Linked DNA regions of Aquibium microcysteis. The protein of the gene in region 2 interacts with the protein of the main gene of each other region in a pairwise test. Links are inferred from orthologs where the notes say so. Each region holds a gene or a part of one and is shown on either strand. Other genes may lie near its edges.

Region 1 (7,633 bases), 3.2 Mb from region 2 along the record:
TGACGATCACGCTCGCCGCCGTCTTCGCGCCGCTGATGTTCATCGGCGGCCTCACGGGCTCGCTGTTCCGCGAATTCGCCTTCACGCTCGCCGGAGCGGTGATCATCTCGGGTGTCGTCGCCCTCACGATCACGCCTATGATGTCGGCCCGCATTCTCAAGGCCGGCAACCACAGCCGCTTTCAGAAGGCGATCGACCGCTTCTTCGATCGTTTCGCCAATGGCTACGAGCGATGGGTAGCCGGCTCGCTCAAGTACCGGCCGGTCACGCTGCTGGTGGTCGTGTCGCTGGTCGCCGTCTCGGGCTTCATGTTCCTGAAGACCACGACGGAACTGGCACCCGAGGAAGACTCCGGTGCCCTGTTCGCGCTCGTCACCGCACCGCGCTACGCCACGACGGAGTACACGCAGCTCTACATCGACCAGATCCGCGGGCTCACCAGCGACATTCCGGAGGTGGCCGCGAACTTCTCCATCGCCGGAGCCGGCGGGCAGACGAACTCGGCCTTCGCCGTATGGGCACTGAAGGACTGGTCCGAACGGGAGAGATCGCAGAAGGAGGTTCAGACCGACCTCCAGGCGCGGCTGTCCAAGGTCGCCGGCGTCCAGGCCCTGGTGTTCGCCCCGCCGTCATTGCCGGGAACCGGCGGCGGTCTGCCGATCTCGATCGTCATCCGCTCGACCGGCGACGCCTCGCGCGTGTACGAAGTCGCCGAGCAGATCCGCCTCGAGGCGCAGAAGTCCGGACGCTTCATCGTCGTCCAGAACTCGCTCGCCTTCGACGCGCCGCAGGTCACGGTCACCATCGACCGCGACCGCGCCGCGGCGCTCTCCCTGCCGATCAGCGACATCGGCACGACGCTGGCGCTGCTCGTCGGCGGCGGCTCCGTCGCCCAGTTCGACCGGGACTCCAACAGCTACGACATCATCATGCAGGTGCCGGAAGCGTTCCGGAACAATCCCGAGCGTCTGGGCGAGTTTTTCATCCGCTCGGTCTCGGGCGAGATGGTGCCGCTGTCGGCCGTTGTCTCGGTCTCGACCAACGCCTCGCCGGCCTCGATCGAGCAGTTCAACCAGCTCAACGCCGCGACCATCTCCGCCCTGCCGCTGCCGACCGTCTCCAGCGGCGACGGCCTCGCCACCATCGAGAACATCGCCCGGCCGCTGCTGCCGGACGGCTTCTTCATCGACTATTCGGGTCAGTCCCGACTGGAGAGCCAGCAGGGCAACACGATCGCCATCGCCTTCGCCCTCGCCGTCGTGGTCATCTATCTGGTGCTCGCGGCGCAGTTCGAAAGCTTCCGCGACCCGCTGATCATCCTGATGTCGGTGCCGCTCTCGATCTTCGGCGCCATCCTGCCGCTCAATCTGGGCATCGGAACGCTGAACATCTACACCCAGGTTGGACTGATCACGCTGGTCGGCCTCATCACCAAACACGGCATCCTGCTGGTCGAGTTCGCCAACCAGCAGCGCCACGCGCACGGCTATGACCGGCATGCAGCCATCATCGCCTCGGCCAAGGTACGCCTGCGCCCGATCCTGATGACCACCGCGGCCATGGCGCTGGGCGTGGTCCCGCTCATCCTCGCCTCGGGCGCCGGTGCCGCGGCGCGCTCCGCCATGGGCATCGTCATCTTCGCCGGCCTGATGGTCGGCACCATGTTCACGCTGTTCGTGGTGCCGATGTTCTACACTTTCCTCGCCGCCCGCGATCTGCCCGCGGAGCCGGAAAGCCCGAATTTCGGAAAGGCGGCGGCGCCCGCGGAATAGAAGCGGACCGCTTCGCCCATCCTCCTGAAACCGCCTTCGGGGCGGTTTTTCTTTGATCTCCAGTCGAAGTCAGGGAGGAGGGCATCGCCTCGGCAGCCGTCGCCACCCTGTTTTCCTCGGGGACACCTCGCTCCGGCAGACGCCCTTCCCGGCTGAGGTTGCGGAAATCGTGATGATGGCCTTCGCGGTCGGCCGGGAGAACACGAGGTCGCCCGCGTACCGGGCATGGACATGCAGCAGACGTTGCCTTGGTCCCGGCCCCAACGCACTGGGATAAGAGTGACGCACTATGGCGGTCAGGGACGCCGAAGGGTTCGGCGCGGCCGGCATCTTCGTCGGCCGTCCCGGCGTCCGGCAGGTCGTCCCGCCGGACACTTTCGTCCGACGCCACTTCGACGTCCTCCCGCATCCTCACCGACGCCCGCAGGCTGACGCGAGGCCCGCCGCGGCCGCGTCGCGCACGTCGCCCCCGCCCAGTCCCCCCGCTCTCGAGAACGCCGATGCGAGGAACGGCGTCCTCCGCTTGCCCGGGGCGCCGGTCGGAGGCGCGGTGTCCGGCCGGATGAAGACACACCGGACCACCGCGAGGCCGTCGTACGCGACGGCTCGGACGGCCGACGGCTGACCGGTTCGACGGCGCGGAGCAGATCGCGCCACCCCGCCCCGGATCCGCTCGATAGCCGCGTGCGGGGTCGGGGGCACCTGCGTCTCCGGCGGCGGCTGGATGGCGCGGCACGCCACCGGCCTGGCAACGGGCGCACGCACGAAAAAAGGCCGGGAGCATGTCCCGGCCTTTTCAGTGCATCGGATCTTCGAAGGCTCAGCCTTGCGGCTGCGGCTCCAGCGGCGCGTCGGGCTCTTCCCCGCCCTTCGGCTTGCCGCGCGTGGTGCCGGCCTTGGGCACCGCGGAGCCGCGCGAGGGCGGATTGTCGTCGCCGGTGTCGCGCGTCGGCTTGGTGCCGGCGAGCAGTTGACGGATTTCCTCGCCCGACAGCGTCTCGTACTCGAGCAGGCCCTCGGCGATCGCGATCCATTCCTTGTTGTATTCGGTCAGGATGCGGGTCGCCTCGACATAGGCCTCGTCGATCAGGCGGCGCACTTCCGCGTCGATGATCTGCGCCGTCTCTTCCGACACGTTCTGCGTGCGCGCCACCGAATGGCCGAGGAAAACCTCCTCCTGATTCTCGCCGTAGGCCACGTGGCCGAGCTTGTCGGAGAAGCCCCAGCGGGTCACCATCGCCCTCGCGAGCTTGGTCGCCTGATCGATGTCGGACGAAGCGCCCGAGGTGATGTTCTCCTTGCCGAACTTCATTTCCTCGGCGACGCGGCCACCCATCATGATGATCAGTCGGGAGGTCATCCACTTGTAGCTCATCGAGTAGCGGTCGCCCTCGGGAAGCTGCATGACCATGCCGAGCGCGCGGCCGCGCGGGATGATCGTCGCCTTGTGCAGCGGATCGGCTGCCTGCACCTTGAGCGCGGTGATGGCGTGGCCGGCCTCGTGGTAGGCGGTCAGTTCCTTCTCGGCCAGCGTCATGGCGGTCGAGCGACGCTCGGCGCCCATCATGATCTTGTCCTTGGCGTCCTCGAACTCCGCCATCGTGACGAGACGCTTGTTGCGCCGCGCCGCCATCAGCGCCGCCTCGTTGACGAGATTGGCGAGGTCGGCGCCCGAGAAGCCCGGCGTGCCGCGCGCCAGTACCTTGAGATCGACGTTCGGCGCCAGCGGCACGTTGCGCGAATGCACCTTGAGGATCTTCTCGCGGCCGGTGATGTCGGGGTTCGGCACCACCACCTGGCGATCGAAGCGGCCCGGACGCAGCAGTGCGGGGTCCAGCACGTCCGGCCGGTTGGTGGCGGCGATCAGGATGATGCCCTCGTTGGCCTCGAAGCCGTCCATCTCGACGAGCAGCTGGTTCAGCGTCTGCTCGCGCTCGTCGTTGCCGCCGCCGAGACCGGCGCCGCGATGACGGCCGACCGCGTCGATTTCGTCGATGAAGATGATGCAGGGGGCGTTCTTCTTGGCCTGCTCGAACATGTCGCGGACGCGGCTCGCGCCGACGCCGACGAACATTTCGACGAAGTCCGAACCCGAGATGGTGAAGAACGGGACGTTGGCCTCACCTGCCACCGAACGGGCGAGCAGGGTCTTGCCGGTGCCGGGAGGGCCGACGAGCAGGACGCCGCGCGGGATCTTGCCGCCCAGCCGCTGGAACTTCTGCGGGTCGCGCAGGAACTCGACGATCTCCTCGAGGTCTTCCTTGGCCTCGTCGACGCCGGCCACGTCCTGGAACGTCACCCGGCCGTGCGCCTCCGTCAGAAGCTTCGCCTTCGACTTGCCAAAGCCCATGGCGCGTCCGGAGCCGGACTGCATCTGGCGCATGAAGAAGATCCAGACGCCGAGGATCAGGATCATCGGCAGCCACGAGATCAGGTAGCCGAGGATCGAATTGGACCCGTCGGTCTCCGGTCGGGCGTTGATCGTCACGCCGCGTTCTTCCAGCCTCGAGACCAGCGTGGGGTCACCGGGAGAATAGGTCTGGAACGAGGTGCCGTTGTCCACGTAGGTGCCGGTGATCCGCTCGCCGGCGATCGTCACCGACCGCACCCGGCCCGCCGAGACGTTCTGAAGGAACTCGGAATAGGCGATCTCGCTGGCGTTGCCGCGCTGCTGCGGGGTCTGGAACAGATTGAAGAGCGCGATCAGGAGGACGGCTATGATCGCCCACAGCGCAAGATTGCGGTAGTTCGGATTCATCTTTGGGTCCCGTACGCACCTTCTGGAGGCGCGCGTCCATCGTGGAGAACTCGGCTTAACATAGGGTTGGTGCGGGACCTTGCCAAGCAGAAGCCCGCCGTTCGGTTAAGCAGCTTATGCGGCATTGTGACTGTCCCAAGGCGAAGCCGGAAAAGAATGGCCGTCGAGCAGTGCGCGCAGCGCCTCCGCAGGCGCCAGATCGAAGCTCGGCAGGTAGCGCGCATAAGGCGCCGCCACGCGCCGGAGCAACAGGCCGTCGCGCCGGGAGCCGGACAGATCGAGGCTGGCTGCCGCTCCGCGCACGTGCAGCAGCGGCTCCGCCGCCAGGGCCGCACGCACCAGTGCGGGTGGCGCCGCGGTATCGGCCGACGAACGCGCCCTGGCCTCCGCCAGCGTCCTGCCCGCGGCCTCCACGACCGCGTTTGCGGGGAACGGCCGTTCCGCGAGCCGGAAACGCCCATCCCAGACGGCGCCCGCAACGGCGGGGGCAGCCCCGGTCCATCCGGCCCGGATCTCCCGGTGCAGGTAGAACGCCCCCTTGCGCCGCTCGGCGACGGCGCCGCCGAGCGAACCGCGCCCATGTCCGCTGGCGAGGCGTTCGAACAGGCCTCGCGCGCGGGGGGCGTCCGGAAGATGCTCGCGCCCGCCGACGGCTGCGACCAGCAGCCGGAACGCCAGCCGCGCTGCCGCCGCGTCCTGCGCCGCAAGAAGTCCGGCATCGACGCGCACGAGCCCCGGCGCGGCGAGGCCGGCGTGGCGCTCGATCAGCGAACCGGCGCGCCGCCCGAGGTCGACCCGCTCCAGCGCCGCAAGCCGCCCCTCTTCCAGCAGTGCCCCGACGATCCCTTCCTCGCCCGGACCCGCGAGCGCGCGGCGCGCCCGCGCGCGCTCGTAAGCCGTCTGCTCGTTGGTCGGATCCTCGATCCAGGTGACCCCGGCGCGCGCCAGCATCCCGCGCAACGCCGAGCGCGCGTGCGAAAGCAGCGGTCGGACGAACCACGTCGCACCGTCGTAGAGCGTCGCGGGCGCGATACCGGCCAGCCCGCGTCCGCTGCCGCGCGCGCGGCGCATGGCGATCGTCTCGGCCTGATCGTTCGCGGTGTGGCCGGTGAGCACCATGGCAGCATCGAGCGACCGTGCGGCTTCGGCGAGCAGCCGGTGACGCGCCTCGCGCGCCGCGGCCGGCACGCCGGACGACGGCTTGCTGCCCTCCCAACGGAGGGTGCGGTGAGGAATGCCGTGCGAATCACAGAAGGCGGCAACGCGATCGGCCTCGTCTGCCGCTTCTGGCCGCAGGCCGTGATCCACGGTCATCGCCACGAGGTCGCCGAACGGTCGGCGGACGAGAAAGGCCTGGAGCAGGACCAGCAGCGCCATCGAGTCGCTGCCTCCGGACACGGCGGCGACGACGGGGCGCCCGGGCGGGAAGGACAGGCCGGAAAAGATGCGGTCGGGCTGGATGTCGTCGATCGGACGCCCCTCCTTTTGCCGACAGGCCGGTTGCCGGTACGCTGCAGCACCCAGGTCCCGGGCGTGCGCGGCGATGGACCGGCGGCAGCGCGGTCTTCGTGTCAGCAGCCGGCGAGCGCCTGCTCTGCCCGCACGCGCTCCTTGAGCGCGGAGGAAACGTTCTTGTAGCGCTTGCCGATCTCGGCATAGGTCGCGCAGGCGACGTCGCGCTGCTGCAGGGCGGCCAGCGAGACGCCGAGCTTCAGCAGCATGTCGGGCGCCTTGGACGAGTCGGGGAATTCGCGGTTGGCCGCCAGGAACGTCTCGGCGGCGCTGCGATACTGCTCCATGCCGAGCAGCGCCTCGCCGAGCCAGTAGCGCGCGTCGGAGGTCTTCGGATCGTTGGGGAAGCGTTCGATGTGCTCGCGGAAACCAGCCTCCGCGGTCGGATAGTCGCCGGACAGGATGAAGTTGTAGGCGTTCCGGTAGAGTTCCTCGGGATCGTCGGTCGGCGGCAGTGCCGCCACCTTCGTGTCGTCCGTGTCTGCCCCGCCCTCGTCCATCATCGGCGCGGCCGCGCCTGCCACGCCCCCGTTGGTGTCCAGGGTGCCGCCGGTCGGGTTGCCGTTGGCGTCGAAGGTCACGGTTCCCAGCGTCCGGGGCGGGGTCCCACGGGCCGGTGCGTCCGGCTGGACCGAGGGTGCCGCGGGCGTGGCCGGGTCGGCCGCCGCGACCCGGCTGCCCGTGCTCCCGGCCGCATCGCCCCGCTTCTCTTCCAGCTGCTGCAGGCGGAACTCGTTGTCTTCCTGCATCTTGCGCATCTGGTCCTGCATCTGCAGGAGCAGGAAGTTGAGCTCCTCGACACGACCGGTCAGGTCGCGCAGCTGCTCCTCGAGCGCCGGGATGCGCGGGTCGCCCGTCTGGGCGAGCTGAACGGTCGCGGTGTCGTTCGACCGGCCGAGCCAGTTGGGTGGAAGCAGGCTGCCGATGCCGCCGCCCTGCGTCCCGGTCTCGGCCTGGCCGAAGGGAAAGGCATGCGCACCGCCCGTCAAAAGCAGGGGCACGACGACGGCCGCACGAAAGAGTGTCTTCAGTCTCATCGAGAATCTCGCTTCGGGAAATGCGAAAGGACGGAGCGCTGGCGCGCCCCGGATTCCGATCCTATCAAGACTTGCGACTTCGGCCAAATTTTGTTTCGCGCGCGGCCGTGATGCCTTCGCGCAGCCCCCGGCGCCCCCGGGACGCCGGGTCGCCGGCCGGATCAGCTTCCGGCGCCGCCGAGCAGCGTCACGGCGCGGCGGTTCTGAGACCAGCAGGAAATGTCGTCGCAGACGGCGACCGGACGCTCCTTGCCGTAGGAGATGGTCCTGAGGCGATTGCCGGCGACGCCGCGCGACACCAGGAAGTCGCGAGCGGCCGCGGCGCGGCGTGCGCCCAGCGCGATGTTGTATTCGCGCGTTCCGCGTTCGTCGGCATGGCCCTCGATGGTGATCGAATAGGAGGGATACTGGTTCAGCCACTGCGCCTGACGGGCGAGAATCTGCTGGGCGTCGGCGCGGACCACGGACGAATCCGTGTCGAAGAAGATGCGGTCGCCGACGTTGACGGTGAAATCCTGCTGCGTTCCCGGCCGCGCCGCGCCGCCTGCGCCGGC
Region 2 (6,651 bases):
GCACCGCTGCGGTGGCCACGGCCTCGCCCTCCTCGGCGTCTCCCGCCTCGTTCTCCGCCATCTGCTCGCCATCCTCGAGACGGCCGAGCGTGACCTTGACCACCTGTTCCTCGCCCTTGCGGACGATGACGACGTCGACTTCCTTGCCGACCGGGCTGTCGGCGACGATCCGCGGCAGGTCACGCATCTCCCTCACCGGCCTGCCGTCGAAACGGATGATGACGTCGCCGGCCTGGATGATGCCGTTGTCGACCGGTCCGCCCTTGATGACGCCGGCGACCAGCGCGCCTTCGGCCGTGGCCATGCCGAGGCTCTCGGCGATGTCGTCGGTGACGGGCTGGATGCGAACGCCCAGCCAGCCGCGGCGGGTCTCGCCGAATTCGCGCAGTTGGGCGATCACGCCGACGGCAAGATCGGAGGGGATGGAGAAGCCGATGCCGATGGAGCCGCCGGAGGGCGAGATGATGGCGGTGTTGATGCCGATCACCTCGCCGTTCATGTTGAACAGCGGGCCGCCGGAATTGCCGCGATTGATGGCGGCATCGGTCTGGATGAAGTCGTCATAGGGGCCGGAATTGATGTCGCGATTGCGCGCCGAGACGATGCCGACGGTCACCGTGCCGCCGAGGCCGAACGGATTGCCGATGGCCATCACCCAGTCGCCGATGCGGATGGCGCCGGAATTGCCGAACGGGACCGCCTTCAGCTTCTTCTTCGTCGGGTCGACCTTCAGCACCGCGATGTCGGTCTTGGTGTCGCGTCCGACGAGTTCGGCCTTCAGCTTGGAGCCGTCGGAGAAGTTCGCCTCGATCTCGTCGGCATCGGCGATGACGTGGTTGTTGGTGATGATGATGCCCTGCTCGGCGTCGATCACGAAACCGGACCCGAGCGACTGCACGCGGCGCGGCATGGCGTCGCCGCCGCGATCCTTGAAGAATTCGTCGAAGAAATCCTGGAAGGGCGAGCCCTCCGGCAGTTGCGGCATCGGCACCGCCTCTTCGCCGGCGCTGCCGCGGTTCTGCGAGGTCGAGATGTTGACCACCGCTTCCAGAAGCCCCTCCGCGAGGTCGGCGACGGAGGCCGGTCCTGCTTGCTGCGCCATGGCCGGACCGGCCGTCTGCGCCAGCAGGGAGGCTGCCGCGGCCGCAAAGGCAAGTCCGCGCACCGCCGGCAGGAACCGCTTGAGCATCATCGTCACCTTCTCCCGATTGGCCTGGACGCGGGTGCGCCGACGCGGACCCGTCGCCGCTGCAAGACGCCGACGCGACCGGTGTCGCGTCCGCTCCGTCGTCGGCAAGAATTAGGGCCAGTTTGCGGTCGAGGATAGCGCAAACCGGATAAAACCTGCGTTATCCCCGGACGAGCCAGACGATGCCGACGCCGACCGCCACGGCGGCGATGCCGCCATAGCGCAAGGTGTCGTCGGACATGTCGAGCACGTTGGAGGCGAGCCGGCGGGCAAGCGAGGGAAAGCCGCCATAGATGAGGCCCTCGATCACGAGGACGAGACCGAGGGCATCGATGAGGTCGCGCATGTCAGTTGGCTGCGGGGGCTGCGGGGGCTGCGGGCTCGACCGCCGGAACGGCCGGCTCGACCGCCGGCGCCGCCGGCAGAGGGCTGCCGCTGCCGCCTGCCGCCGCTGCCCCCGTCGCCCCGGTGTTCGACCGCCGCCCGGCATCATTGCCGAAATAGCGGAAGAACTCGGAGTCGGGCGACAGAACCATCGACGTGCCGCTTCCCTGCAATGCCTCCGAATAGGCTGCCATCGAGCGGTAGAAGTCGAAGAAGTCCGGGTCGCGCTGGAAAGCGTCGGCGAAGATGGCGTTGCGCTGGGCCTCGCCCTCGCCTCGGAGGATCTCCGATTCACGGCGCGCCTCGGCGATGATCTCGACGACCTCGCGGTCGGCCCGCGCGCGGATACGCGCAGCCGCCTCGCGGCCGCGGGCCCGCAGACGCTCTGCCTCGGCGAGACGTTCGGCCGACATGCGGTCGTAGGTCTGCTGCGAGACCTCCTGCGTCAGATCGGTGCGGCGGATGCGGACGTCCTGGATCGCGAGGCCGAGCGAGGTGGCATCGGGCCGGAGCTGGTCGCGGACCTCGAGCATCATCGAGGTGCGTTCCTCCGACAGCGCCGATTCGAAGCCGCGCAGACCGTAAACGCGGCGCAGGGCCGCGTCGAGGCGGGTGCGCAGGCGCTGTTCGGCGAGCGTCACCGAGCCCGAAACGGTCTGCCGGAAGACGCGCGGATTGTCGATCCGGTAGAGGACGAAGGCGTCGACCTCGTAGAACTTGCCGCCCGAGACCTGGACGCGGATGTCGTCGAGATCGAAGCGCATGATGCGATCCTCGATCATCTGGACGTTGTCCGCCTCGACGAAGCCGAAGGGCAGCTTGAAGTAGATGCCCGGCTCCGACTTGACGTCGACGATCTCGCCGAAGCGCAGCACGATCGCCTGCTGGCGTTCGTTGACGACGAAGAAGGAGGAGTAGGCGATGATGGCGATGACCGCGACGATCGCGGCGATGATGGGAAGCCGGTTCGACATCAGTTGGTCCCTCCCGTGGCGGGCGCACGGCGCTCGAGTTCGGGTAGCGGCAGGTACGGCACGACGCCGGTTCCGCCCGCGCCCTGCTCGATGATGACCTTGTTGGATCCCTTCAGGACCCCCTCCATCGTCTCGAGGAAAAGGCGGCGGCGAGTCACGTCCGGCGCCTTGGCGTATTCCTCGTAGACGGAGACGAAGCGCTGCGCCTCACCCTCGGCCTCCTGAACGACGCGGGTCCTGTAAGCTGCGGCCTCCTCGCGGATCTGGGCGGCCTCGCCACGCGCGCGGCCGAGCTGCTGGTTGGAGTACTGGTTCGATTCCTCGACGAAGCGGTCCTCGTCCTGCTCGGCGCGCTGCACCTCGTCGAAGGCGTCCGCCACTTCGCGCGGCGGCGCGGCGTCCTCGATCGAGATCGCATTGACGACGATGCCGGTGCGGTATTCCTCGAGCGATCCCTGGATGATCTGGCGCACCTCGTCGGCGATGCCCTGACGATCGTCGCGGAAGATATCCTGCGCCGGGCGCCGGCCGACCACCTCGCGCACGGCGCTCTCGGCGATCTGGCGCACGGTGTCGTCGGGGCTCGCGACGTTGAAGAGATAGGCGGCCGGATCGGCGACCTGGTAGGCGACGGAGAACTTCACGTCGACGATGTTCTGGTCGCCCGAAAGCATGAGGCCGGACGAACCGCCGCCGCGCACTTCGCCGATGTTGACCAGCTTCTCGGCGGTGTTGGCCTTCTCGACGGTCTCGATCGGCCACCAGTGGAAATGCAGGCCCGGCTGCGAGAGCTCTTCCTTCGGCTTGCCGAAGCGGAGTTCGACGGCCAGCTCATCTGGCTGAACGGTATACACGGACTGGAAGGCCCACAGCGCCACCAGGCCGACGGCCACCAGGCCGACGATGGCGGGCGAGAAGCCGCCGCCGCCCGGCAGGGCATGCTTCAGACGGTCCTGGCCGCGGCGGATGATGTCCTCCAGATCGGGAGGCGTCCCCTTCGGGCCGCTCGGACCGCGCGGCCCCTGCCCCCAGGGTCCGCCGCCTCCGCCGTTGCCGCCGCCGCCCCCCAAGGGCCGCCGCCACCGCTCTGATTGCTCCAGGGCATGAATGTCCTCTCGTTTGGTGGGTGCCGCCCGACCTGCGAGGGGCGAAACCGATGGGCGTGTTATAGGGATGCGACCCCACCCTTTCAACGCGACACGGGGCGTGAATGCGGCGAATTGCGATGCCTTGTCGCGGAAAAACGCCGAGAGCCGGCAAAACCCCTCCTAACGATGCGCGTTGGCGGGCGTTCCCGCGCGTTCGTAGAGGACGTGGCGGGTCGGGTGGCTGTCGCGCGGCCCGGCCGGATGCTGCTCCTCGGAAACCGCACGCCAGACCGCGGGATCGATTGCAGGGAAACGCGTGTCGCCATCGACCGCAGCGAGGACATGGGTGACGTGCAGCCGGTCGGCACTGCCCATCGCCTGCCCGTAAATCTCGCCGCCGCCGATGATGCAGATCTCGTCGCCTGCGGGAAGGCAGCGGCCGCGGATGCGCGCCAGCGTGAGCGCGTCGTCGAGTGAGCCGACCACCTCCACCCCCTCGGCACGCCAGGCGGCATTGCGCGTCACGACCACGTTCAGCCGCCCTGGCAAGGGCCGGCCGATGCTCTCGAAGGTCTTGCGGCCCATGATGACCGGCTTGCCCATGGTCTGCGCCTTGAAGCGCTTCAGGTCGGCGGACAGCCGCCACGGCATGTCGCCCTCGCGGCCGATGACGCCGTTCTCGGCCACGGCCACGTGGATCGCGATCGCGGTCATGCTCAGCCTCCCGAGGAAGGTTGCGGGTCGACGGGTTCCAGGATCAGGATCTCCAGGTTCTTTTCGGGGTAGTAGTCGGTCGCCCGCATCTCGAAGGTGGACGGCCCCGTCTTCGTCACGCCCTGCCCGCAGAAGGAGACGAGGTTCTTCGGGTCGCCCTTGTCGACCGTCAGGCGGAAATCGCCGATCGTTCCGGAGGCCCAGTTGCCACCGGTCCTCAGGATGTAGGACAACCGCGTCTCGAACAGGCGCGGATAGCCGTCCGGCGAGGCCTTCGCCGCCTTCAGAACCGCCTTCTCGAAGCCCGCGTCCATGCAGTAGCGGGCCTGGTAGTCCGCATGGTTTCCGCCGCCGATACGCCCGTCGCCGAAGAAGGTGAGCCCGGCGGAGGAGCCCACGCTCGGCGTGTATCGGTGCGAGACGGCCACGTCCCGTCCGGCGGGAAACGTCATCCGCCACCAGTAGGTCGTGGCGAGCCGCCAGAACGGACTCACCACGCGCTTCATGCCCGACCCGTCGTCATATTCCTCGATGACGACGATGCCGCGCGTCAGCCAGCCGTCGACGACGTCCTGCGGCAGCTGGGCCAGCGCCGCCTCCGCCGCTCCGCCGTAAGGAAACAGCGGGATGCCGCGCGCGACGAGGTCCTGCGTCACGTCGATGCCGACGGCGAAGGCGCGCTGCTCCAGCGCAGGCGCCACGACCCTGCCGTCGACGGAGACCGAGAAGCCGAGGAAGTCGTCTCCAGCGTCGAAGGGAATCGATACGTTCAGATAGGGATTGGCCTCGATGTCGGGCATCGGAAAGGCGACGATGGAGGAGACGTCCGCATCGGAGCGGTTGCGGAAGACGTAGTCGACCCGCACCGCCTCGCGCGACAGGAAGAGATCCTCGCGGGCCATCTCGACGACGTCGCTGCGCGACAGGACGAGGCCGCCGGCCCCGAGTTCGGCGGTCGAGTCGTTGGCCCGTGCGGCGGTCGCCGCGAGAACGAGGAGGAAAGTGACGGCGGCGCGCTTCATGGGGTCCCTCGGCAGTCGGCGCATCGCCGGTGCCTCATGGCAGGAATCCGGCGGGTGCAGACGGGCTCCTCCATAGCCCGAAACGCCGCGGCCGTCGATTGCGGCCGCGGCGGCGGACGGGATGCGACGCGGCGCGCCTCCGGCGACCGGCCGCCCCGGTCGCGGGGCGGCGACCGGTCCCTTCGTCGTCAGAACGCGACGCGGGCGTTGAGGCGGAAGGTGCGCCCAGGCTCGAAATGAGGCTTCACACCGAGGAAATCCTGGCCGTAGCTCGCCCGGCTCGTATAGGTCTCGTCGAAGATGTTGCGCGCCTCCAGCCGCAGCGTCACGTTCTGCCGCGAGGGCGGCGTCCATTCCGCGAAGGCGTTGAAGACCTGATAGGCCGGCAGCGGCAGCTTGTCGGAAACCGGGTCCGACGGGTGCCTGGCCAGCGTGGCGTCACTTTCGAGGCCGAACTCGGCGTCGCCGCCCAACGTCAGACCCCAGGGCTCGTGGCGCCAGCCCGCCGTCAGCGTCGCGATCTGGCCGAGCGGAGTCGTCAGGTAGCGTCCGACCTCCGAATCGGCCGCCACGCCGTCCACCTCGCCGCGGATGTCGGCATACTTCGCCCTGACCCAGGCGTTGCCCCAGTCGTAGCCGGCGCCGACCTCCCAGCCCCAGCTGTCGAGGTCGTAGCTGCGGGTGGCGCCGCCGCCGTAGACGGCCGAGCGGGCATTGCGGATGTCGGACTGGAAGACGTTCCCTTCCACCGTGAAGCCGTTCCACCTCGCCTCCAGCCCGGCGGTCAGGCTGACCGAGGTGACCGGCGACGGCCCGTCGCCATAGGTCCAGGCGGGGTTCTGGATGAAGTTCTCCGCCAGCGGGACGCCGCCCCAGACCCGGGCCGCACCGGCCTTCGCCGTGAGGAAGTCGGGCACGAGGTCATATTCGCCCGAGACGTTGCCGGAGATGCCCGCATTGCGCCACTCCGAACGGTCGGTTCCGGTGAACCACTGGTTGTCGACACGGCCGCCGAAGGACAGGCGGGCACGGTCGGTGGGTTCCAGACGCGCCTGCGCATAGGCTCCGACATTGCTCGCCTTCTCCTCCGGGTGCTCCTCCGCGCCCGGCTCGCTGTAGTCGAGCTTCGCGCGGTCGGAATAGAAGTCGATGCCGGCGGTCACGCTGCCTGCGTCGAGGTTGAAGCGGTTCTCGACCTTGCCGTTGACGCTCGCCGTCGCACCGACCGCGGGCGCCAGGAGAGCGCCGGAGCCGCGGCTGTAGACGGGTGTCTCGACCTG

Evidence for each region. The genes of interacting proteins can lie anywhere in the genome.
Region 1: the proteins of hflC (region 2) and ftsH interact in binary tests that used the Escherichia coli proteins (3 or more experiments, as listed by UniProt). The link is inferred for Aquibium microcysteis from one-to-one orthologs.

What each region holds. Positions count from the first base shown.
Region 1 is NZ_CP061080.1:3,957,020-3,964,652, forward strand. The notes cover bases 2,062-5,055. They hold ftsH (ATP-dependent zinc metalloprotease FtsH), read right to left. Parts: upstream 4,531-5,055; coding sequence 2,593-4,530; downstream 2,062-2,592. Other genes in these bases: tilS (tRNA lysidine(34) synthetase TilS), read right to left, coding at 4,645-5,055. Also shown: IAI54_RS18455 (efflux RND transporter permease subunit), read left to right, coding at 1-1,772; more of tilS, read right to left, coding at 5,056-5,907; tol-pal system protein YbgF, read right to left, coding at 6,102-7,079; peptidoglycan-associated lipoprotein Pal, read right to left, coding at 7,241-7,633. UniProt on the Escherichia coli protein: Acts as a processive, ATP-dependent zinc metallopeptidase for both cytoplasmic and membrane proteins. Plays a role in the quality control of integral membrane proteins.
Region 2 is NZ_CP061080.1:774,264-780,914, reverse strand. What follows is about bases 543-3,541. They hold hflC (protease modulator HflC), read right to left. Parts: upstream 2,548-3,541; coding sequence 1,537-2,547; downstream 543-1,536. Other genes in these bases: IAI54_RS03570 (DUF2065 domain-containing protein), read right to left, coding at 1,350-1,535; IAI54_RS03575 (DegQ family serine endoprotease), read right to left, coding at 543-1,192. In the rest of the region: more of IAI54_RS03575, read right to left, coding at 1-542; IAI54_RS03555 (dihydrofolate reductase), read right to left, coding at 3,816-4,349; IAI54_RS03550 (DUF4424 domain-containing protein), read right to left, coding at 4,352-5,371; IAI54_RS03545 (TonB-dependent receptor domain-containing protein), read right to left, coding at 5,560-6,651.